Regions from separate parts of the Pseudomonas sp. AIG genome, predicted to be linked through region 1. Evidence: riboswitches for the same ligand, from Rfam matches in the RefSeq annotation. Region 1 holds a riboswitch; each other region holds the start of a gene.
The links. Region 1 has a riboswitch for cobalamin ahead of ACWR1S_RS05990 (TonB-dependent receptor plug domain-containing protein). Riboswitches for the same ligand answer to the same signal wherever they lie in the genome.
Positions count from the first base shown of each region.

Region 2: linked by a shared signal. The riboswitch ahead of cobO (cob(I)yrinic acid a,c-diamide adenosyltransferase) and the one ahead of ACWR1S_RS05990 (TonB-dependent receptor plug domain-containing protein) in region 1 are both predicted to bind cobalamin.
Region 3: linked by a shared signal. The riboswitch ahead of ACWR1S_RS14410 (ABC transporter substrate-binding protein) and the one ahead of ACWR1S_RS05990 (TonB-dependent receptor plug domain-containing protein) in region 1 are both predicted to bind cobalamin.

Region 1 is NZ_CDROCK010000006.1:68,815-76,036, reverse strand. It holds gene ACWR1S_RS06015 (NAD(P)/FAD-dependent oxidoreductase) at 1-780, opposite strand, end outside; gene ACWR1S_RS06010 (hemerythrin domain-containing protein) at 885-1,361, opposite strand; gene ACWR1S_RS06005 (PLDc N-terminal domain-containing protein) at 1,601-1,801, opposite strand; gene ACWR1S_RS06000 (ABC transporter substrate-binding protein) at 1,852-2,772, opposite strand; gene ACWR1S_RS05995 ((2Fe-2S) ferredoxin domain-containing protein) at 2,769-3,128, opposite strand; gene ACWR1S_RS05990 (TonB-dependent receptor plug domain-containing protein) at 3,128-5,065, opposite strand; cobalamin riboswitch at 5,158-5,363, opposite strand; gene ACWR1S_RS05985 (autotransporter outer membrane beta-barrel domain-containing protein) at 5,529-7,222, shown strand, end outside.
Region 2 is NZ_CDROCK010000041.1:25,023-32,244, reverse strand. It holds gene ACWR1S_RS21670 (C40 family peptidase) at 178-714, shown strand; gene ACWR1S_RS21665 (PQQ-dependent sugar dehydrogenase) at 847-2,160, opposite strand; gene ACWR1S_RS21660 (hypothetical protein) at 2,227-2,811, opposite strand; cobalamin riboswitch at 2,975-3,205, shown strand; gene cobO (cob(I)yrinic acid a,c-diamide adenosyltransferase) at 3,287-3,898, shown strand; gene ACWR1S_RS21650 (cobyrinate a,c-diamide synthase) at 3,895-5,244, shown strand; gene bluB (5,6-dimethylbenzimidazole synthase) at 5,292-5,942, shown strand; gene cbiB (adenosylcobinamide-phosphate synthase CbiB) at 5,939-6,847, shown strand; gene cobD (threonine-phosphate decarboxylase CobD) at 6,840-7,222, shown strand, end outside.
Region 3 is NZ_CDROCK010000022.1:43,321-50,542, reverse strand. It holds gene ACWR1S_RS14415 (Ppx/GppA phosphatase family protein) at 254-1,189, shown strand; cobalamin riboswitch at 1,232-1,425, shown strand; gene ACWR1S_RS14410 (ABC transporter substrate-binding protein) at 1,570-2,583, shown strand; gene ACWR1S_RS14405 (FecCD family ABC transporter permease) at 2,592-3,596, shown strand; gene ACWR1S_RS14400 (ABC transporter ATP-binding protein) at 3,593-4,357, shown strand; gene ACWR1S_RS14395 (GNAT family N-acetyltransferase) at 4,296-4,847, opposite strand; gene metE (5-methyltetrahydropteroyltriglutamate--homocysteine S-methyltransferase) at 5,054-7,222, opposite strand, start outside.

The sequences.
Region 1 (7,222 bases):
GATGTCCGTCGGCGAGTTACCCGGCGCCTCTCCCAGATAATCTTCAGCGGCAAGCAACGTGCCGTCGGCGCTTTGTCGAATCTCCATTTCGGGGCTGGAGATGATGCCTTTGACGAGGCCCGGTTGGGTCTTGTAGCGGATGAAAATGGCGGGCGAGGCGTCGATGGGCAGGGAGGCGTTGAGCATCTGTGCTAACTGCCGGGTGCCGATTCCTGCGGCAAGCACAACAAGGTCGGCATCGATCGTGCCCGCTGTTGTTTCAACGCCGGTGACCTCTGCGTTGCAGGTTTTGAAAGCGGTCACTCGGGTTTGCGTGAGCAATTGCGCCCCCAGCGCTCGGGCGCCGGCAATCAAGGCGTGGGTGGCCTGCACGGCGTCGAGCGCGCCTTCTTCCGCGCGAAATAACGCGCACGGCGGAGGATTTTTCAGATTGGGTTCGCGGGCAAGCACCTCGGCAGACGATAACAATGTCGCCGACGCCGGATACTCTGCTGATTCGTTGTACGACAAAGCCCCGGTCCAGCGAATCTGCACATCCGGCAGCTCGGTTTCGAGTCGTCGGTATGCTTCTATGGCCATACCGCGCAACTGCGCAATCGGATCAGCGCCGGCGTGCGTGGCAGTGATCCAGGCGAAAGAGCTTGCCGTGACGCCGCTCGCGACCTCGTCAGCCTCGATCAGCGTGACGTGCGCTCCTTTGCCAGACAGGTGATACGCAAGGGATGCGCCGACGATGCCCGCACCGACCACCACAATTCGCCCACGTGCTTTCTGATCCATTTCAACATTCCCTGTTGTCGATCGGCTGATCCTGCAACAGGGGTGACAATGCGAGCAACCAGAAAAAAGCCCGGCCAAAGCCGGGCTCGTCCACTTGCAACGGATCAAGCAGCCATATTTCCCGTGGCTATTTCCTTCTTGCAGCTGGCCTTCATGGCTTCCATCTGCGCGCCCAGTTCTTCGAGTTTTTCCTTGCCGAGGAGCTTTTTCGCCTGAGGAAACATTTCCGTTTCTTCCTCTTCGATATGGTGTTCGAGCAATTCCTTGACCACTTTCACTCGGCCGGAAAACTCCGGGGTGCCCGGGTCGGTCAGTTTCAGATCGGGCAGCACCAGTGAGTCCACGGTGCGGTGTTCTTCCTTGGCTTCGAAGTACATGACGTCCTGTTCCTTACTGCCGGCGGCCTTGAACGCGGGGTAGAGGATTTCCTCTTCGAGGCGGGTATGGATGGAGATTTCCATTTCCAGTTTGCCCAACAGCTCGACACGTTTTTTCAGCGCGCGCTCGGTTGAATCACTGAGTTGGCTAAGGATGTCTTTGACTTTTGCATGATCGGCTTTGAGAAGGTCGATGGCGTTCATGGCGCTGCCTCTGCTGTCACGGAGTGAACACAGGCCGTTGTTTCACGGCGCTGTGAATGCCCTGATTCAGTCGCATTTGCCATGCCAGTCCGTGGCGAATGCTCAATCGCTCTGGATCAAGGGCTTGCGCCGACACGGGCAAAAAGCCTTCGTGCAGCCTGCATGAAGAGGACATTGCAGGCATTGCAGATCACGGCTTCGTCAGATGACAAGCGCCGCGTGCCGGGCAGTCAATCGGATTACGACGCTGAATGACTGACATGCTTGGGTCCCGCCAACGCCCAGGCAATCAAGCCGAACAACGGCACAAACACGATCAGCACGATCCACACGCCTTTGTTGCTCGCTTTCCCCTCGCTCTTGCGCACCCGATTGATGGCCCAGAGTTCGATTAGCAGAAGAACTGCCGCCAGTACGATCCACACGGTTTCGATTTGCATTGGCTACCTCCTGATGGTCTGTGCGTTAGGTGGCGTGCGGTGCGACGGGTTCATTTATTTTTGTTCAGGGCGTTGAGCTGGCGAGCGAGCTCCAGTGCCACCCGACCGCTGTTAAAGGTCGGCAACAGGTGGGTGAAGGGGATGTCGATCATTCGGTTTTCACGCACCGCGCGCAGTTGCGACAACACCGGGTCGTGGGTCAGCAGGTAGCGTTTGCGCCTGGCGGGCGACCATTCGGCGTCGGCCAGCAGGATCACGTCCGGGTCGCTGGCCAGCAGGGTTTCGCTGTTGACGGTGACTCGATACAGGTTGATGTCGGCGAACACATTGCGTGCCCCGGCAGCCGCCAGCAGCGGAGTGACAAATCCGCGTCGGCCTTCGCTGTCGAGGCCTTTGACTTCGCTGTCGAGATAGAACACTGACAATGGTTTAGCCGTACCGGCCAAGGCTCGGGCGCTGGCAATATCCTTTTCCATGGAGTCGATCAACGCTTGGGCTTTTTGCTGCTGGTGCAGCAGCTTGCCCAGCGTCAGCAAGTCATTGCGTACATGCGCGAAATAATCCAGCGAATGCCCGTTGCAGGCGGATTCCAGCAGATACGAACCCACGCCATTACGCGCCAGCCCCGAGCGCGAAGTCACACCGTCGCCGAATGCTGTGGCAAAACCACCGATCACCAGATCCGGCTTCTGTGCGTAAAGCACCTCGCTGGCCGGGTACTGCCGCGCGATTACCGGTACGCCGAAATACATGGACTGTCGCTGCCCGGCAGCGGTGTCATCCAGATACGCCACGCCGACCAGCGCTGGCCCGGCACCCAGTGCGAGTACGAGATCGGCCGCATGCTGATTGAGCGCGACGATGCGTGAGGGCGCAGCGGCGCGCCAGTCTTCGCCGCAATTTTGATAAATGTCAGCGATTACAGGCATTGAACAGAGCAGGGCGCCAAGCGCCAACAGGATCGATCTCATGCCCGCGCCTTGATCAGCAAATCCGCGACAATTTCACCGCCTACCAGATGCCCCTCGACCAGCCGCTGAACATCTTCATGGCTGCGCACGCCATACCAGCAACGCTCGGGATACACCGTCACAATCGGCCCCAGATTGCACGGAAACTGGCAGTGCGTGCGCGTCAGCAAAACGCCGCCCGGCGTCTCGATGCGATCGTGCGCGAGCAAATGCCGGCGCAAGGTTTTCCATAACTGCAAGGCACCACGCTGGGTGCAGCGCGGGCCGGTGCAGAGGAACACATGGCGCGCGTGCTCGGGCACATGTGACCAATCCGGGTGGCTGTCGACGCCGTCGATGGTTTTGATTTCACTCATCAGAAGCGGTACGTGTAGCGCACTTCGGAGGTGAGCGGTCGGCCAAGGTTATCGACGTTGCTTGAACGGCTGGTGACGTAATCGCGGTCGAAAAGGTTTTCCACCAGCAGGCTCACGCGGTGTTGGTGGGCGTTGTCGAGGTAGCGATAAGCGTCGGCGTCGACCACTGAATAATTGCCGTACTCGACCTGCTTCGAGCTTTTGATATCGCGGATATAGCGGATCGCACCGCCAACGCCCCACAGGCGATTTTCCGACTCATAACCCACCCGCGAACGGGCGAAGAAGCTCGGGATGTCGTTGATCGTCACGCCGGTGCGCGACTCGGTGAGGTTGCGGGTCATGTCCGCTTGCAGACTCCATTGATCGTTGAGCGCCAGTTTCGCGTCGGCCTCGAAACCGCGCATCTGGATCGTGCCTTCGCCGTTGACCCACTGAATGTCATCGAGGGTGATCAGGTCGTCGATCTTGCGTTTGAACAGGGTCACGCTGGCGCTGAATTCACGATCCAGCAGAAAGCCTTTGTAGTCGACACCCAGTTCGGCGTTGCGGCTTTTTTCCGGTTTCAGGTTGCGGTTGCCGATCTCGTCGCCCGGCTCGTTGACGAACAGCTGCTCGGCGTTCGGCAGTTTGTAAGCGCTGCCATATTGACCGCGCACCGACCAGTTGTCGTTGAGGTCATACAGCGAAGTGAGCAGGCCGACCGTGGCGCTGTCGCCACCGCTCATGGCCTCGTGACGCACGCCGATACTCGGGTGCCAGTCGGGCAGGGCGTCGATCTGCGGGCGCAATTGCGTGTAGAACGCGTGCGCTTCAGCCTTGTCGTTGTCGATGATCAGCACATCGTCCTGGCCCTTGAACCATTGGTTGTCGCTGCCGAACACCAGCACATGGCCGCCGGGCAATTCAGCCTTGCCTTCGGCCTGCACACCCCAGTCGGTGAAGCCCCAATAGTCGTTGTGGTTGATGACTTTGGTGCCGCCGCCCTCGACGTTGTAGACCCGCGTGTAGCGCGTGTCCCAGTCGTTGATATGGCCTTTGACGAAGTAGCTCAGACGCTCATTAAGGGTCTGCTCGAAGGTCGCCGTGGCGATCTGCTGCACGCGATCGTTGGTGGTCTTGTGGTTGTCGACCGGGCGGGCGAAGTCGAGGTTGGCGTCGGCGTATTGGTAGAACAGTTCCAGCCGCGAATCATCGCCAAACGACTGAATTGCCTTGCCGCCGAAGGTGGTGACTTCGTAGGCGCGGTTCTTCTCGCTGACGTTTTTCATGTCGCGGTTGCGATACGGCTGGTAACCGTCGGAAACGTTGTGGCTGACGTACGCCAGCAAACCAAGATCGCCGAAACCGTTAGTGAAGATGTTCTCGACGCGGGCGTCTTCGGTAGTGCCACCAAAGCTGTCCACACCCAAATTCACTTCGCCGGCGACTTTGCGCGATTGTGGGCTGCGGGTGACGATGTTGATCACGCCGGAAACGGCTTGGGTGCCGAACAACAGGCTCTGGCCGCCCTTGAGCACTTCGATGCGTTCGATGGCGTTGGCTGGCAGGGTGTCCAGATAGAGGCCGCCGTACAGGCGATTGTTCAGGCGTACGCCGTCGAGCAGGATCAGTGTGTCGTCGTTGCGCCCGCCCAGCAGCGAATAGGTGCCGTAGTCGAACGGGCCGTTTTTCGGCGCGACGTACAGGCCGGGAATGAACATCTGCATCACGCGGCTGACATCGGCGCTGGGGCCGGCGCGCTCGATCTGCTCGCGGGTCACAATCTCGACTTTGCTGCCGAACTTCGCCATATCAGCGACGGTGGTGGACTCCACCGACGGCGCAGAAACGATTTGTTGATTGAGCTCCAGTGGCGCGTCATCGGCCAGCAGCAGCGGGCTGAACAGGCAACCAAGGAACAGGGTTGGAGCAGAAGTGTAGAAAGGTCGAATCATTGTCTTCTCGAAAAGGATCTTCGCAGAAGAGCATGCAGGAGAAGGCATCGCGCACAGCCAATACCGGCCCATGCCCGCCCACCGCAGGATTTTGCCAAACGAAATTTCAGGCCGGTCTCCGGGCTCGCGCGTATCGAGGCTTTCACCTTCCCACGGCCGTCTGGCCACAGTGGTGTATCGAAAGCATCACGCGCATACCGTTGCGGGGGCAGCACCGGACTTGTTCGAAAAGAACGTACCGGTTTCCCGTTTCACCCCATGCACGGCGGCATGGGACACCTGAAACTGGGCGGCATCTGAACATTCGAGTGACCGTTCGTCAACTTGCCAGTGCCGACTCTCGGTCCAGGAATTACCAACTTTCGAAATAACTACTAAGGTCTATGACGGTAACCACAACGCAATATTCAGTGGTGTCGACAGGCGCGACTCCTTCGCGAAGAAGTCGAACAAGGAGGTTCTTATGCATGGTGCCAGCGGCCATGTTCATGGCGTGTTCGCCCCGCACTTCATTCGCAACGCTTTACTGGTCGCCATGGCCAATGCGCTGGCGCTGAGCGACGCGCAAGCAGCGTGCGGGCCTTTGGCGGCAGGTGCCTATAACGTTTCGCAAACCTGCTTGCCTGCGGCTGGCGTCGATGCGTCGATCAGCACCCAAACGGGCACCACCATCACCACCACGGCCGGTTCTTCGCTGAACAGTCGCGGCAACAACGCCAACACCACGCTGACGCTCAGCGGCACCACGGTGGACAGCACACCCCCGACAGCCGCCAACGCGGTGTTTGCCAATGTCATCGGCACCACCGGCAACGCGAGCCTGAGCGTCAATGGCGCAACCAACACCGTCAATGTCGGTGGCAGTGGCTTGGACGCGCTGGCGATCACCAATGCCGGCGCCGGGTCATCGACGTTTTCAGTGAGTTCCGGTACCCCGCTGAACATCCTCAACACCGTGGTCGGCAATGAACACGACGGCATCGACATCAATGCCAGCGGCGGCGGCGCGATCAATCTGAACCATCAGGGCAGCGGCCAGATCACCTTGCTCGGCGGCAACGGTATCTGGAGCAAAGCCAGCGGCAGCGGCGACAACAACGTCAACGTCGGCAGCGGCGTGAGCATTCTGGTCAACAATGATGATGCTCTGTCGGCCGGATCTCCTATCGGCGACGAAACGTTGCCCACGGCGGGCATTGGCAACCACGCCGGCGTGCATACCCGCGCAGTCAATGGCAACACCACACTGATCAACGCGGCGAACGTGCAGAGCATCGGCATGAACGCCTTTGGTCTGTTCACCGAAGGCGGCAATGGCATAACCCGCCTCACCAACAGCGGGACGCTCACCACCAGCGGCCTCAACGGTTTCGGCATCCGTTCGTTCGCCACGGCCGGCAGCATCGCCATCGTCAACAGCGGCGCTATCACGACGACGGGCGGCGCCGCGCACGGTATCTATGCCAATGACAACGTCGGCGGCAGCGGCTCGATCAGCGTAGAGAACAACGCCACCATCAACGTCGGCAGCACGGCCAACAGCGCCGGTTCGCGGGCGATTTACGTGATCAAGCGCGGCACCGGTGATGTTGCGATCACCGGTAGCGGCAACATCAACGTCCTCGGCGACATCAACACCACCCGGGCCTACGCGATCATTGTCAGCGCGGAAAACAACAATGTGCTGATCGATTACTCGGGTGATCTGTTTGCCAGTGGTTTTGGCGCGGGCGGTATACGGGTCGACTCGACCGGGGGCAGCGTCCAGGTCAACTATCGCGGCAATCGCATCGAAACCCTGAACAGCAACGCCAACGGCATCTATGTCTCGACGCAGTCGCCGACGGGGACGGTCAACGTCAATTCCGGCGGTACGATCATCACCCACTCGAACGCCGGCTCGGGCGACGGCACGGGCATCGGTTCCTTTGGTATCCAGGCGCTGACGCTGGGCGGCGATGTGGGTGTCGTGTTCAATGGTCCGCTGATCGACGTCAACGGCCAGGGCGCGGCAATTCTCGCTGGCAATGCCTTCAACGCGGGCAGCGGGCTGGGCACATTGAATGTGAGCAACAGCGGGGAATTGATTGCGCGTGGCGATCAACAGCGCGGCATCCGTACGCTGTCGGTGACTGGCGCGCAGAACGTGGTCAACAG
Region 2 (7,222 bases), on a different contig from region 1:
GCAACGGAGTAGACCTAGACTTTACAAGGTGAAGTTAAAGTCTTACTTGAAGTTTGCCGCGTAGCCGCTAGAATCCTTTATCTAGTTTGATGGCAAACCGCCTGCGTGCTCACGCAGGCGGTTTTGTTTTCTGCCCTCCGGCAGAAAAAGCCGCAGCCAGATCAGGATGTTCTGCTTATGACGATGTCGGCCCGCCTCACATTGATGCTCTGCGTAGCGCTGCTCAGCGCCTGCGCCAGTCGTACACCGCCACCTGCGCCGGTGGTTCGCGCGCCGGTCGTGTTCGGCCCCTCCCAAGCTTTTTCACCTGCTGCTGAAGACGTGCTGTTTCGCGCGCTTGGCTTGGTGGGCACGCCTTATCGCTGGGGCGGCAACACGCCGGATTCAGGCTTTGATTGCAGCGGGCTGATCGGTTTTGTCTACCGTGATGCGGCGGGCATCTCTTTGCCGCGTTCGACGCGTGAGCTGATCGTCATGCAGGCACCGAATGTCGGCAAGGAAGGCTTGCAGACTGGTGACCTGATTTTCTTCGCCACCAATGGCGGCTCGCAGGTCAGTCATGCGGGGATTTACGTCGGAGAGGGGCGCTTTGTGCATGCGCCGGCCACGGGTGGTACGGTCAAGCTCGACAGCCTGTCGAAGGCGTATTGGCAGAAAGCTTATCTGAGTGCCAAGCGGGTGTTGCAGCCGGAGCATCTGGCGCATAACCCGTAGTAAAGACAACGCAAAACCCATGTGGGAGCGAGCTTGCTCGCGAAGGCGGTGTGTCATTCAATTCAATATTGACTGACCCGACGCTTTCGCGAGCAAGCTCGCTCCCACATTTGTTATGTGTCAGGCGGCAAGTTATTTGGCAGAAGACACTCGCCACACCTTGTTGCCAACATCGTCCGCCACCAGCAGACCACCTTGCTGATCGATCACCACGCCCACCGGGCGGCCCAATGCATTCTCGTCCTTGTCGAGGAAACCGGTCAGTACATCCACCGGTTTGCCGCTCGGCTTGCCACCGGTAAACGGCACGAAAATCACTTTGTAGCCACTGTGCGGTTTGCGGTTCCACGAGCCGTGCTGGCCAATGAATGCGCCTTCCTTGAACTGCGCCGGCAGGGTGTTGCCCTCGGCAAAGCTCAGGCCCAGCGAGGCGGTGTGCGGCCCGACCGCGTAATCCGGGGCGATGGCTTTGGCCACCAGGTCCGGGTTTTGCGGCGACACGCGGACATCGACATGCTGACCGTAGTAACTGAACGGCCAGCCATAGAAGCCACCGTCCTTCACCGAGGTGATGTAGTCCGGCACCAGATCACTGCCGATCTCGTCGCGCTCATTCACCGCTGTCCACAGCGCGCCACTTTTCGGCTCCCAGGCCAGGCCATTGGGGTTGCGGATGCCCGAGGCGAAGATCCGGTGATTACCGGTCGCCCGATCGACTTCCCAGATCGCCGCGCGGCCTTCTTCCTTATCCAGACCATTTTCGCCGACGTTGCTGTTCGAGCCGACGGTGACATAGAGCTTGCTGCCGTCCTTGCTGGCAATAACGTTTTTCGTCCAGTGATGATTCAGCGTACCGCCGGGCAAATCGACAACCTTGATTGGCTGTGACTTGATCTCGGTCGCGCCGGATTCGTAGTTAAAGCGCAGCAGGCGGTCGGTGTCAGCGACGTAAAGATCATTGCCGACCAGGGTCATGCCGAACGGCGAATTGAGGTTCTGCAGGAACACCGTGCGTGTTTCCGCGAAGCCATCATGATCGGCGTCACGCAGCAAGGTGATGCGGTTCGGACTCGGCACGCCCGCGCCAGCCTTGCCCATGACTTTCTTCATCACCCAGCCACGAATGCCACTGCTGTCATCAGGCTTCGGCGGGGCATTGGTTTCCGCCACGAGCACATCGCCGTTGGGCAACACATAGAGCCAGCGCGGATGATCGAGACCTTCGGCAAATGCTGCGACTTGGGTACCGGCGGCGGCTGTCGGTTTAGTGCCCGCGGGCCAGCCGATCGCCGGGGCGATGTTCACCGTCGGGATCAGGGTCTTGTTCGGTTCGGGCAGCTTCGGTGACGGGCCGGTGCCGTCGGAGACTTGCAGGCTGGAGGTTTCACCGCAGGCGGCGAGTCCTCCGGCGAAGGCGATGACAAAAACGAGCTGGGGCTTGCGCATTGCTGATCTTCCCTATGAATGCATTCTTAATCATAGAGGAGGGCGCAAGCCCGATGGTTCAACTGCTCAGCCGCGGGCTTCCTTGAACAGCACGGCGATGCCCGGGTGATAGTTGCCGGCTTCGCTGCGCAACTTGCGATAGGCGTAGGGGAAATACCAGGCGACCGCGCAGGTGTGTTCCTTTTGCAGGTCGTCGACCATGTCCTGCAGCTCCTCGGGGCTGGCGCTGTGCTGGGCTTTTTGCGGCGCGACGAACAGGCAGCCGAGCTTGAGGTCGCTGGCATAGCTGATGCGCTTGGCGTCGTTGGTGATATCCAGCAGGGCTTGGGTCAGATTCAGGTTGGTAACCTTCGGCCAGCGCTGAGTGGCCTGGATAAAGGCGCGGTCTTCGGCGCCGGCCAGAAACAGATCGGCGCGAGCGTTGCGCTCGCCTTCTTCGTTCTGTTTGCGCGTGGCAGTGTCGTTCAACGTGACCAGTTCGGCCATCCACGCCGCCGCCGAGAGCAATCCGAGATTGGCTTTCTCGTCATGCCAATAAGGTGTGTCGCTGTCGCCGCGCACGGCGTTGTAACGGTCGATACAGTCAAACCAGCGTTCAAGCACCGGGCGCAGAAATTCCAGGCGCGGGTTGCTGATGATCATGCCTTGCATCGTCATCATCCTTTATTGTTGTGGTGGGCTTTTCGAGAAAAGCATGGCTCTTTGATATCATTTGTATCAGTGTGGCACAAGATTGGCGGCAGATAATTGATCGGCGGCAGTTATTCGCCCGATGGCCGCCTCTTTAATTGACGCTCCACCCCCAACCCTCTAACCTTCGCGGCTTGTTTCAGGTGCTCTGTGACCCGCGTCGACAGAGTGAAACAGGGAAGCCGGTGAGGGTTGTCTTCGCACGAAGAGCCACCACGATCCCGGCGCTGCCCCCGCAACGGTAAATGAGTAAAAGCTGCGCCTTGAGCCACTGCCTCGACAGAAGCGGGAAGGCGCGCAGTCAGGCGAAACGCCGCTCATGAGCCCGGAGACCGGCCTGATCCATCCAGCGGCATCACGGTGGGCGATGCCAGGCTTTTTGCCGTCTATTCTTGTGCCTGCCCGCCGTTATCCAGCCTCAACGGAGAGCTCCCCCATGACTGATTCCCCCGAGCGCGACGAACGCCATCTGGCCCGTATGCAGCGCAAAAAAGCCGTGATCGACGAACGCATCGCCAACTCGCCTGACGAGTGCGGCCTGGTGCTGGTGCTGACCGGCAACGGCAAAGGCAAAAGCAGCTCGGCGTTCGGTATGCTCGCCCGTGCCATGGGCCACGGCATGCAGTGCGGCGTGGTGCAGTTCATCAAGGGCCGCAACAGCACCGGCGAAGAGTTGTTTTTCCGCCGCTTCCCTGAGCAGGTGCGCTTCCATGTGATGGGCGAAGGCTTCACTTGGGAAACCCAGGACCGTCAGCGCGATATCGCCGCCGCCGAGGCCGCATGGGCCGTGTCCCGCGAACTGCTGCGCGATCCGTCGATCGGTCTGGTGGTGCTCGACGAATTGAACATCGCCCTCAAGCACGGTTATCTCGATCTCGATCAGGTGCTCAGCGATCTGCAGGCGCGTCCGCCGATGCAGCATGTGATCGTCACCGGTCGTGCAGCCAAGCCGGAAATGATCGAAATGGGCGACACGGTCACTGAAATGGGCATGCTCAAACACGCCTTCCAGGCCGGCATCAAAGCGCAGAAAGGCGTCGAACTTTGAATCAACCACGTCACTGCCCGGCGGTCCTCATCGCCGCGCCGGCCTCCGGTCAGGGCAAGACCACCGTCACCGCCGCACTCGCCCGTTTGCATCGCAATCAGGGACGCAAGGTGCGCGTGTTCAAATGCGGCCCGGACTTTCTCGACCCGATGATCCTCGAGCGCGCCAGCGGTGCGCCGGTGTATCAACTGGACATGTGGATGATCGGCGAGCAGGAAAGTCGGCGTCTGTTGTGGGAAGCCGCCGCCGAGGCCGATCTGATTCTGATCGAAGGCGTGATGGGCCTGTTTGACGGCACGCCGTCCAGTGCCGATCTGGCGCGGCATTTTGGTGTGCCGGTACTCGGAGTGATCGACGGCACGGCGATGGCGCAGACCTTTGGTGCGTTGGCGCTGGGCTTGGCGAAGTATCAGCCGGATCTGCCGTTTGCCGGCGTGTTGGCCAATCGTGTCGGCACCTTGCGCCATGCGCAATTGCTGGAAGGCAGCCTCACGGAAGGTCTGCGCTGGTACGGCGCGTTATCGCGAGAGACTGGCATCGAACTGCCGAGCCGTCACCTCGGCCTGGTGCAGGCCAGCGAACTGAATGACCTGGATGTGCGTCTCGACGCCGCTGCCGACGCACTGGCCAGCAGTTGCGAGGTAGCGCTGCCACCAGCGGTTGAGTTCGCCGCGCCTGACGTCATCGCTGTCGAGCCGCTGCTGAAGGATGTGCGCATTGCCGTTGCGCGTGATGAGGCGTTTGCATTCACCTATGGCGCGAGTCTCGATCTGCTGCGGGCGATGGGCGCCGAGTTGAGTTTCTTCTCGCCGATTCGCGATACGCAATTGCCGGAGGCAGATAGCTTGTATTTGCCCGGTGGTTATCCGGAACTGCATCACGTTGCGTTGTCGCAAAACACCGCGATGCTCGATGCGATTCGCGCGCACCATGCGGCAGGTAAACCGTTGCTCGCTGAGTGTGGCGGGATGCTGTATCTGCTCGACTCGCTGACTGACGTTGAAGGTACTCGCGCTGAGTTGGTCGGGCTGCTTAAGGGCGACGCAGTGATGCAGAAGCGTCTGGCGGCACTGGCGCTGCAAGCGGTGGATCTGCCGGAAGGTTCGTTGCGTGGTCACACTTATCACCATTCCCTGACGACGACTGAGTTGACGCCGATTGCCCGTGGTTTGAGCCCGAATGGTGGGCGTGGCGCCGAGGCGGTTTATCGGGAAGGGCGGATGACGGCTTCTTATGTGCACTTCTATTTCCCGTCGAATCCGACTGCGATTGCCGCATTGTTTGCGCCAGACCGTGAGGCCGCCTTCGCGAGCAAGCTCGCTCCCACAGGGGATCGCGTTTCTTGAGCAAGCACCCCGTCCAATGTGGGAGCGAGCTTGCTCGCGAAGAGGCCATGACCGACAACGCATTTACAGAGGCCGAGCGCGAAGCGGTTTATAGAGCCATCGCCGAACGCCGCGACATGCGCCACTTCACCGGAGGCACCGTCGAGCCGCAACTGCTGCGCCGGCTACTGGAGGCCGCACACCAGGCCCCAAGTGTCGGCCTGATGCAGCCCTGGCGTTTCATTCGCATCAGCGACCGAACTTTACGCGGCCAGATCCAGAGTCTCGTCGAAGAAGAGCGCATCCGCACCGCTGAAGCCCTCGGCGAACGCAGTGACGAGTTCATGAAACTCAAGGTCGAAGGCATCCACGATTGCGCCGAAGTGCTGGTCGCCGCGTTGATGGACGATCGCGAAAAGCACATTTTCGGTCGCCGCACGCTGCCGGAAATGGACATGGCCTCGCTGACCTGCGCCATCCAGAATCTGTGGCTGGCCTCGCGCGCCGAAGGTCTGGGCATGGGCTGGGTCTCGCTGTTCGAACCGCAGGCACTGGCTGATCTGTTGAAGTTGCCCGAAGGCGCCAAGCCTCTGGCCGTTTTATGTCTGGGCCCGGTCAAGGAATTCTATCCGGCGCCGATGCTGGTACTCGAAGGGTGGGCGCAGGCGCGGCCGCTCAATGAGTTGCTGTACGAAAATTATTGGGGAGTGAGTCAATGAGTGTGGCGTTGTTGAGTGTCGCCGCGGTCGCGCTGGATGCGCTGCTCGGTGAACCGAAACGCTGGCATCCGCTGGTGGCGTTCGGCAATTTCGCCGGTCGCATCGAGCAACGTTTCAACGCCGGTGGCCGGGGCTGGCGCAGCCATGGCGTGACCGCGTGGGTGATCGCGGTGCTGCCGCTGACCTTGCTCGCTACCGCGTTTTCCTGGGCGCCGTACGTGGGTTGGGTCGTCGAGATTCTCGCGCTGTATTGCGCCCTCGGCATGCGCAGCCTCGGCGAGCATGTGGCGCCGGTAGCCGCAGCCTTGCGCGCAGATGATCTGGATGAGGCGCGCAAGCGAGTCGGCTATCTGGTCAGCCGCCAGACCGATGAACTCGACAGCACGGCGGTCGCTCGCGCTGCCACTGAGTCGGTGCTGGAAAACGGCAGCGATGCGGTGTTTGCCGCGCTGTTCTGGTTTGTCGTGGCGGGCGCGCCGGGCGTGGTCCTCTATCGCTTGAGCAACACGCTCGATGCGATGTGGGGCTATCGCAACGAACGCTTCGAACGTTTCGGCTGGGCGGCGGCGAAAATCGACGACGTGCTCAACTATATTCCTGCGCGTCTGGTGGCGTTGACCTACGCGCTGCTGGGCAAAACCCGACTGGCATTGAAGTGCTGGCGTACACAGGCGCCAAAATGGGACAGCCCCAACGCCGGTCCGGTGATGGCGGCCGGTGCCGGTGCGCTGGGCGTGGAATTGGGTGGGCCGGCGATTTATCACGGCGAACTGCATGAGCGTCCGCAACTGGGTGAAGGCGCTCCAGCGGATGCCGATTCCATTGACCGTGGCTGGCAATTGGTCCAGCGCGGCGTATGGTTATGGCTGCTGATTCTCTGCGTGGGGGCTGAATTCTATGCTTGAGCACGGTGGCCGGCTGCGCAAGGCTGCACTCGATTACGGCATTGCCGAGGCTGACTGGCTCGACCTGTCCAGCGGCCTCGCGCCGTGGCCATTCCCGATCCCGGAAATCCCGCTGCGCGCCTGGGCGCGTTTGCCGGAAACCGATGACGGTCTGGAGCAAGCTGCATGCGATTACTACGGTGCAGCACAGGTGTTGCCGGTGGCCGGTTCGCAGATGGCCATTCAGTTGCTGCCGCGTTTGCGTCGGGCCGGCAAGGTTGGCGTGCTGTCACCGTGTTATGCCGAACATGCCGAAGCGTGGCGCCGTAGCGGTTACATCGTGCGCGAAGTGCTGGGGCAGGAAGTCGAATTCTTTCTCGACAGTCTCGACGTACT
Region 3 (7,222 bases), on a different contig from region 1:
TGCGTTCCCACACGGAGCGTGGGAACGATCAACAGCCAAATCGCAGGCAAAAAAAAGCTGCCACGAATGGCAGCAAAAACTTTAAGAACACGCGATGTATTGGCCTCAGCATAGACGCCGGATAATGACAGTGTCGTGACAGCCACACATTCATTCAACCGCCCCCGCCCCGTCATCAGGATGTCATCAAGATCACGGCAGAATCCTCGCAAACCGTCTTGAGCCTCGCGACGGACGCTCTGCAAGGATTCCCATGAAAGACGACGCCTCGCTATTTGCCGCCATCGACCTGGGTTCGAATGCCTTTCGCCTGATGATCGGCCAGTCGGTGCGCAGCCGCAAAGGCTTGCAGATTCAGGAAGTGAAAACCCTGCGTGAACCGGTGCGACTTGCCGAAGGCTTTGACGGCGGCGCGCTGGATGCCTTGGCGCTGGATCGCGGCTGGCAGGCGTTGGCGCGGTTCGGCAAAAAGCTGCGCGGTTTCGAGGCCGGCCGAGTGCGTGCGGTGGCAACCAGCGCGGTGCGCGAGGCGGACAACGCGCAACTGTTTCTCGCCAGTGCCGAGCGGCATCTGGGCTTTCCCATCGACGTCATTTGCGGCCATGAAGAAGCGCGTCTGGTCTACGCCGGCGTGACCCACGCCTTGCCAAGCGCTGAAGACCTGCGCCTGGTGGTCGACATCGGCGGCGGCTCAACCGAGCTGATCCTCGGCCAAGGCTCGCAACCGTTGCTCACCGAAAGCATCGCCATTGGCAGCGGCACCTTGAGCTCGAGGTTCTTTCGCGGCGGCGATGTGTCTGCCGGCGCGCTACAGGAGGCCGAACGTTTCGCCATTCTGCAGTTTGAAAAGGTTGCCCGGCGCTACCGTGCTCAGGGCTGGCAGCAAACCATCGGCTCTTCCGGCACCGCGCGCATGCTCGCCAAAGTGCTCAAGGCCAATCGCCTCAACGACTACGGTCAGGACGGCATCACCTACGGCGGGCTCCTACGCCTGTCGTTGCTTCTGCTGAAGGTGAACAACGTCCAGCAACTGCAACTGGCCGGGCTGCAAGCGCATCGTCAAAGCATCCTGCCCGGCGGTCTGGTGTTGATGCTCGCGGCATTCAAAGTGTTCGGCATTGCGCAAATGCTGCCCTCCGAACCGGGCCTGCGTTTAGGCGTGTTGCACGGTTTGATGAGCCAGCACTAATCCTCCCCACGGCAGATTCGTCTCCCCTTCAGCGGCTCGATCGACTACCATGCCGCCGCCGGTTCCCGAAGGGGACTAACAGGGAATCCGAGGTGCTTGCACAGCATTGATCGGAACTGCCCCCGCAACTGTAGGTGCCGAGCCTGCTCCACGACTGCCACTGGGTAAATCCCGGGAAGGCCGGAGCCAGACGATGACGCATCAGTCAGGAGACCTGCCGGCACAGTGACTACTAACCGGCGGGGTGTCCGGGAAGGACATCGTGCCGTGCGCGTCTTCGTTGGCTGCCCGGCCTTGCGCTGTTTTCCTGACCGCGTTCGATGGTGTGTTTCCAGACCGTACTCTCCCGCTCCCCGTACGGTTCCCTCGGAGACTGCCCCATGCTGCTGCCCCGCATCGCCACCCTCATCACCGGCCTGACCCTTGGCGCCATGGCGCAGGCGGCCCCGACTGTCTACCCGTTGACGATCGAAAACTGCGGCAGCAGCCTGACCTTCCAGCACGCCCCGACGCGCACCGTGACCATCGGCCAGGCCGGCACGGAAATACTCTACGCCATGGGCCTGGGCGACAAAGTCGTCGGCACGTCGTTGTGGTTCAACAATGTGCTGACCAAATACAAAGCCCAGGACGACAAGATCGAGCGTTTGGCTGACAACGAGCCAAGTTTCGAATCGGTGATCGGCAAGCGCCCGGAACTGGTCGCCGTGGAGCTGGAATGGATGGTCGGCCCGCAAGGCGCGGTCGGCACCCGCGAGCAATTTCATGAATTGAAGATTCCGACCTATCTGCTGCCTTCCGATTGCGAAGCCAAGGACAACCTCGTCGGCGCCGACGGCACGCGACTGGCGCCGTTTCGCATCGAGACGATTTACAAGAGCGTGAGCCAACTGGCGCAGATCTTCGATGTGCAGGAGCGTGGCCAGCAGCTCAACGACGAGCTCAAGGCCAGCCTCGCCCATTCGATTGCCACCGCCCAAGGCAAACAGCTGAAGGACGCCAGTGCGCTGGTCTGGTTTTCCAGCGCGCAAATGGACATCGAGCCATTCGTGGCCGGGCACAAAGGCATTCCCGACTTCATGCTCAGCACCCTCGGCGTGCGCAACGTGGTGGAGTCCGATGAGGAGTGGCCAACGGTCGGCTGGGAAACAATCGCCAAGGCCAACCCGACCTTCCTGGTCATCGCGCGCATGGATCGCCGTCGCTTCCCCGCCGACGACTATGAAAAGAAACTCGCCTTCCTGCGCAGCGACCCGGTGACACGCAACATGGACGCGGTGAAACACAACCGCATCATCATTCTTGACGCCATGGCCATGCAGGCGAGCCTGCGCATGTTCGACGGCATCGAGCATCTGGCCACGGCCATCAACGGCTATGACCTGTCGCAATGAGTGCCAGCCTGATCCGCACCCTATTAGCCTTGGCGATACTGTTGATTGCCGTGGTCGCTGGCGTGGCCATCGGTGAAACCTCGATTGAACCGGGCGTGGTCGTGCAAGTGCTGGCGAACAAATTGTGGGGCGCAGGGTACGCGCTGGATCCCATCGATGAAGGCATCGTCTGGAACTACCGCCTGACCCGCGCACTGGTCGCGGCCGCGTGCGGTGCCGGTCTGGCGACGTGCGGGGTGATTTTGCAATCGCTGCTGCGCAACCCGTTGGCCGATCCGTATCTGCTGGGGATTTCTGCCGGTGCCTCGACCGGGGCGGTGATGGTGGCGCTGCTTGGTGTTGGCGCAGGAATGATCTCGCTGTCAGTCGGCGCCTTCGCCGGCGCGGTCACGGCGTTCGTGCTGGTGATTCTGCTGGCGCGGGTCAGCGGTTCGGCCAGCGGCACCGGGCAGATCATTCTTGCCGGGATCGCCGGTTCGCAACTGTTCAATGCGCTCACTGCGTTTCTGATTACCCGCTCGGCCAGTTCCGAACAGGCGCGCGGGATCATGTTCTGGCTGCTGGGCAATCTTGGCGGCGTGCGCTGGCCGTCGGTGTGGCTGGCGGTGCCGGTGGCCGTGTTGGGACTGGTCGTGTGTCTGTGGCATCGGCGGGCGCTGGATGCGTTTACCTTTGGCGCGGATTCGGCGGCATCCCTCGGCATTCCGGTGCGACGTGTGCAGATTTTGTTGATTGGCTGTGCGGCGCTGGTGACGGCGGTGATGGTGTCGATTGTCGGTTCGATCGGCTTTGTCGGACTGGTGATTCCCCACGCCGCGCGGCTGTTGCTCGGCACCGGTCATGCACGTTTGCTGCCGGCCAGTGCGTTGGGCGGCGCGGTGTTTCTGATTGCCGCTGATGTGCTGTCGCGCACGCTGATCAAGGGTCAGGTGATTCCGGTCGGGGTGATTACCGCGTTGGTCGGTGCGCCGGTGTTTGCCCTGATTCTGGTGGGTCGGAGATCGGCGCGATGAGCAGTGTTTTGAGTTGTTCTGGTCTGAGCTTCAAAGTGCGCGGCGCCGAGTTGCTCAGCGGTGTCAGCCTTGAAGTTCAGCGCGGCGAAACCCTCGGCATCGTCGGGCCGAATGGATCCGGCAAATCCACCCTGCTCAAACTGCTGGCCGGGTTGCGCGAACCGAGCGCCGGCGAGGTGCTGCTTGAAGGGCAGCGTCTCGGCAAAATGGCCCGGCGCAGCATTGCGCAAAAGCTTGCGGTGGTCGAGCAGCAGGCCGACACCGACGACGGTATTCGCGTGTTCGATGCCGTGGCGTTGGGGCGCACGCCTTGGCTGTCGGCGCTGCAACCGTGGTCGGCGGACGACGACGTCATTGTTCAGCAGGCGCTGACCGACGTTGACGCGATGCACCTGCGCACCCGTCTGTGGCGCAGCCTGTCGGGGGGGGAACGGCAGCGGGTGCACATCGCTCGGGCACTGGCGCAGCGACCGCAGATTCTGTTGCTCGACGAGCCGGCCAACCACCTCGACATTCAGCATCAACTGACCATTCTCAACGTGGTGCAGGCGTTGCCGGTGACCACGCTGATTGCTTTGCATGATCTTAATCAGGCGTTGAAATGTGATCGTCTGGCGGTGCTGGAGCGCGGGCGACTGGTAGCGCTGGGCGAACCGTTGGCGGTGCTGACACCGCAGCGGTTGCAGGAGACGTTCGGGGTCAGGGCGCACTATCTGACGGACCCGTTTGATGGGGCGCAGATTCTTCGATTTCACTCATGACGTTGTGCATGTGAGTGGTCTGCCAGACCGGGTCAGTGTCGACGTCAATAATGTCGAAACCTTGCCGCTGCCAGAACTCAATGGCGCCCGGTAAAAACGGATGGGTGTGCAGGTAGATCACTTCTACTTTGTTGGCGAGTGCCAGATCCTTGATTGATCGATATAGCGTGCCGGCCAGACCTGAGCGGCGCTGCGATGGCAGGACAAACAGACGGACGATTTCCACCACTTTAAGGTCGGGATAATCAAGGTTTGGGAAGCGTCGGTCGTAAGGGAGATAACCTATCGAGGCCACAATCTGCCCCGCATGACGAGCAATCAGAAAGCGCCCTGCCCCATGCAGATAAACCTCGGCAAAACGCACAAGATCATCAGGCATGCCCGTCGCGCTGAGTTTGGGGAAAAGCTCGGCGCGGGCCTTTAAGACGAAATCCAGCACCTCGGGAATGTCCGCGTCAGACACGGTTTGGATAACGGGTTGATCACTCATGTAGCGGCAAACACCTGAACTGCGGCTGGGCACAGTAGCAACTGCGGGCCCCGTGAGGCCATCCAAAATCGCCTGACTTACACAACACCCTGTGGGAGCGAGCTTGCTCGCGAAGGCGGCGGATCATCCAGCATTGATGTTGACTGACAGGACGCCTTCGCGAGCAAGCTCGCTCCCACAGGGTCGGGTGTCATACCGGTTGAGCGTTACGCCAACTCTTTACGCAGCTGCCGGGCGGCAGTAACCATGTGCACCAGCGCCGCTTCCGTCTCCGGCCAGCCGCGGGTTTTCAAACCGCAATCCGGGTTGACCCACAGCCGCTCGGCCGGAATCCGCTTGGCAGCCTTGCGCAGCAAATTAGCCATTTCCGAAGCATCCGGGATGCGTGGCGAGTGGATGTCGTAGACACCCGGGCCGATTTCGTTCGGATAAGCGAAGGCTTCGAAGGCATCCAGCAACTCCATGTCGGAACGCGAGGTTTCGATGGTGATCACGTCGGCATCCATCGCCGCGATAGATTCGATCACATCGTTGAATTCGCTGTAGCACATGTGCGTGTGGATCTGCGTTTCGTCGCGCACACCGGAGGCGCACAGGCGGAACACTTCCGTCGCCCAGTCCAGATAAGGCTGCCACTGCGCCTGACGCAACGGCAGGCCTTCACGAAACGCCGCTTCGTCGATCTGCACGATCTTGATGCCGGCGGCTTCCAGATCGACCACTTCATCGCGGACCGCAAAGGCCAGTTGCCGGGCCTGCACTTCACGGCTCACGTCTTCACGCGGGAACGACCACATCAGCATGGTCACCGGACCGGTCAGCATGCCTTTCATGACCTTGTCGGTCAGGCCTTGGGCGTAGCGGATCCACTCGACCGTCATGGCTTTCGGACGGCTGAGGTCGCCGAAGATCACCGCCGGTTTCACGCAGCGCGAACCGTAGCTCTGCACCCAGCCAAAACGGGTGAATACGTAGCCATCCAGTTGCTCGGCAAAGTATTCGACCATGTCGTTACGCTCGGCTTCACCGTGCACCAGCACATCCAGGCCCAGACGCTCCTGGATTTCCACTGCGTGACGGATCTCGCTGTGCATGGCTTCGGTGTATTCGGCTTCGGTCAACTTGCCTTGTTTGAACGACTGGCGAGCGAGGCGGATCGACGCGGTTTGCGGGAACGAACCGATCGTCGTGGTCGGGAACAGCGGCAGATCCAGCCCCGCGCGTTGCTTGGCAATGCGCTGGGCGAACAGCGACTGACGCTGACTGTCCTTGGCCGTGATAGCGGCAACCCGCGCTTGCACCGCAGGTTTGTGAATACGCGGCGAAGCGGCACGTGCAGCCTGCACCGAACGGCTTTCAGTCAGAGCACGCAGCACTTTCGGCGCCTCGGGTTCGTTGACCGCTTGAGCCAGCACCGCCACTTCTTCGCACTTCTGCACGGCAAAGGCCAGCCAGCTTTTCAACTCGGCATCGAGCTTGTCTTCACGGCCCAGATCCACCGGGCTGTGCAGCAACGAACAGGACGGCGCGACCCACAGACGATCGCCCAGACGCTCGTGCGCATGCTGCAAAGTCGCCAGGGCATTTTCCAGATCGCAGCGCCAGACATTACGGCCGTTGACCACGCCCAGGGACAACACTTTATAAGCCGGCAAGCGATCAAGAATGGTCGGATATTGCTCCGGCGCACGCACCAGATCGATGTGCAAACCGTCGACCGGCAGGTTCGCCGCCAGACCGAGGTTTTCTTCCAGACCGCCGAAGTAGGTGGCCAGCAGTTTTTTCAGCGGATCGCGCTGAATCTGGTTATAGGCACGCTCAAACGCGTTCTTCCATTCCTGCGGCAGGTCGAGCACCAGAATCGGCTCGTCGATCTGCACCCACTCGACGCCTTGGGCGGCGAGACGCGCGAAGATCTGCCCGTACAACGGCAGCAAACGATCGAGCAATTCCAGCTTGTCGAACTCGGCACCTTTGGCCTTGCCCAGCCACAGATACGTCAGCGGGCCGATGATCACCGGTTTGACGTTGTGGCCCAGTGCGCGGGCTTCTTCGACTTCATCGAAGAGTTGATCCCAGCCCAACTGGAACTGTTGATCCGCACTGAATTCCGGGACCAGATAGTGATAGTTGGTGTCGAACCACTTGGTCATTTCCTGGGCGTGCGCACCGCCGCAGCAGCTGTCGCTGACGCCACGGGCCATGCCGAACAGGGTCTGCAGAGTGGCTTTGCCGTCATGCGGACGGAAGCGCTCAGGGATCACGCCGAACATCAGCGAGTGCGTCAGCACCTGGTCGTACCAGGCGAAATCGCCGACCGGCAGCAATTCGATGCCGGCGTTTTTCTGCAAGTCCCAGTGGGCCTTGCGCAGCTC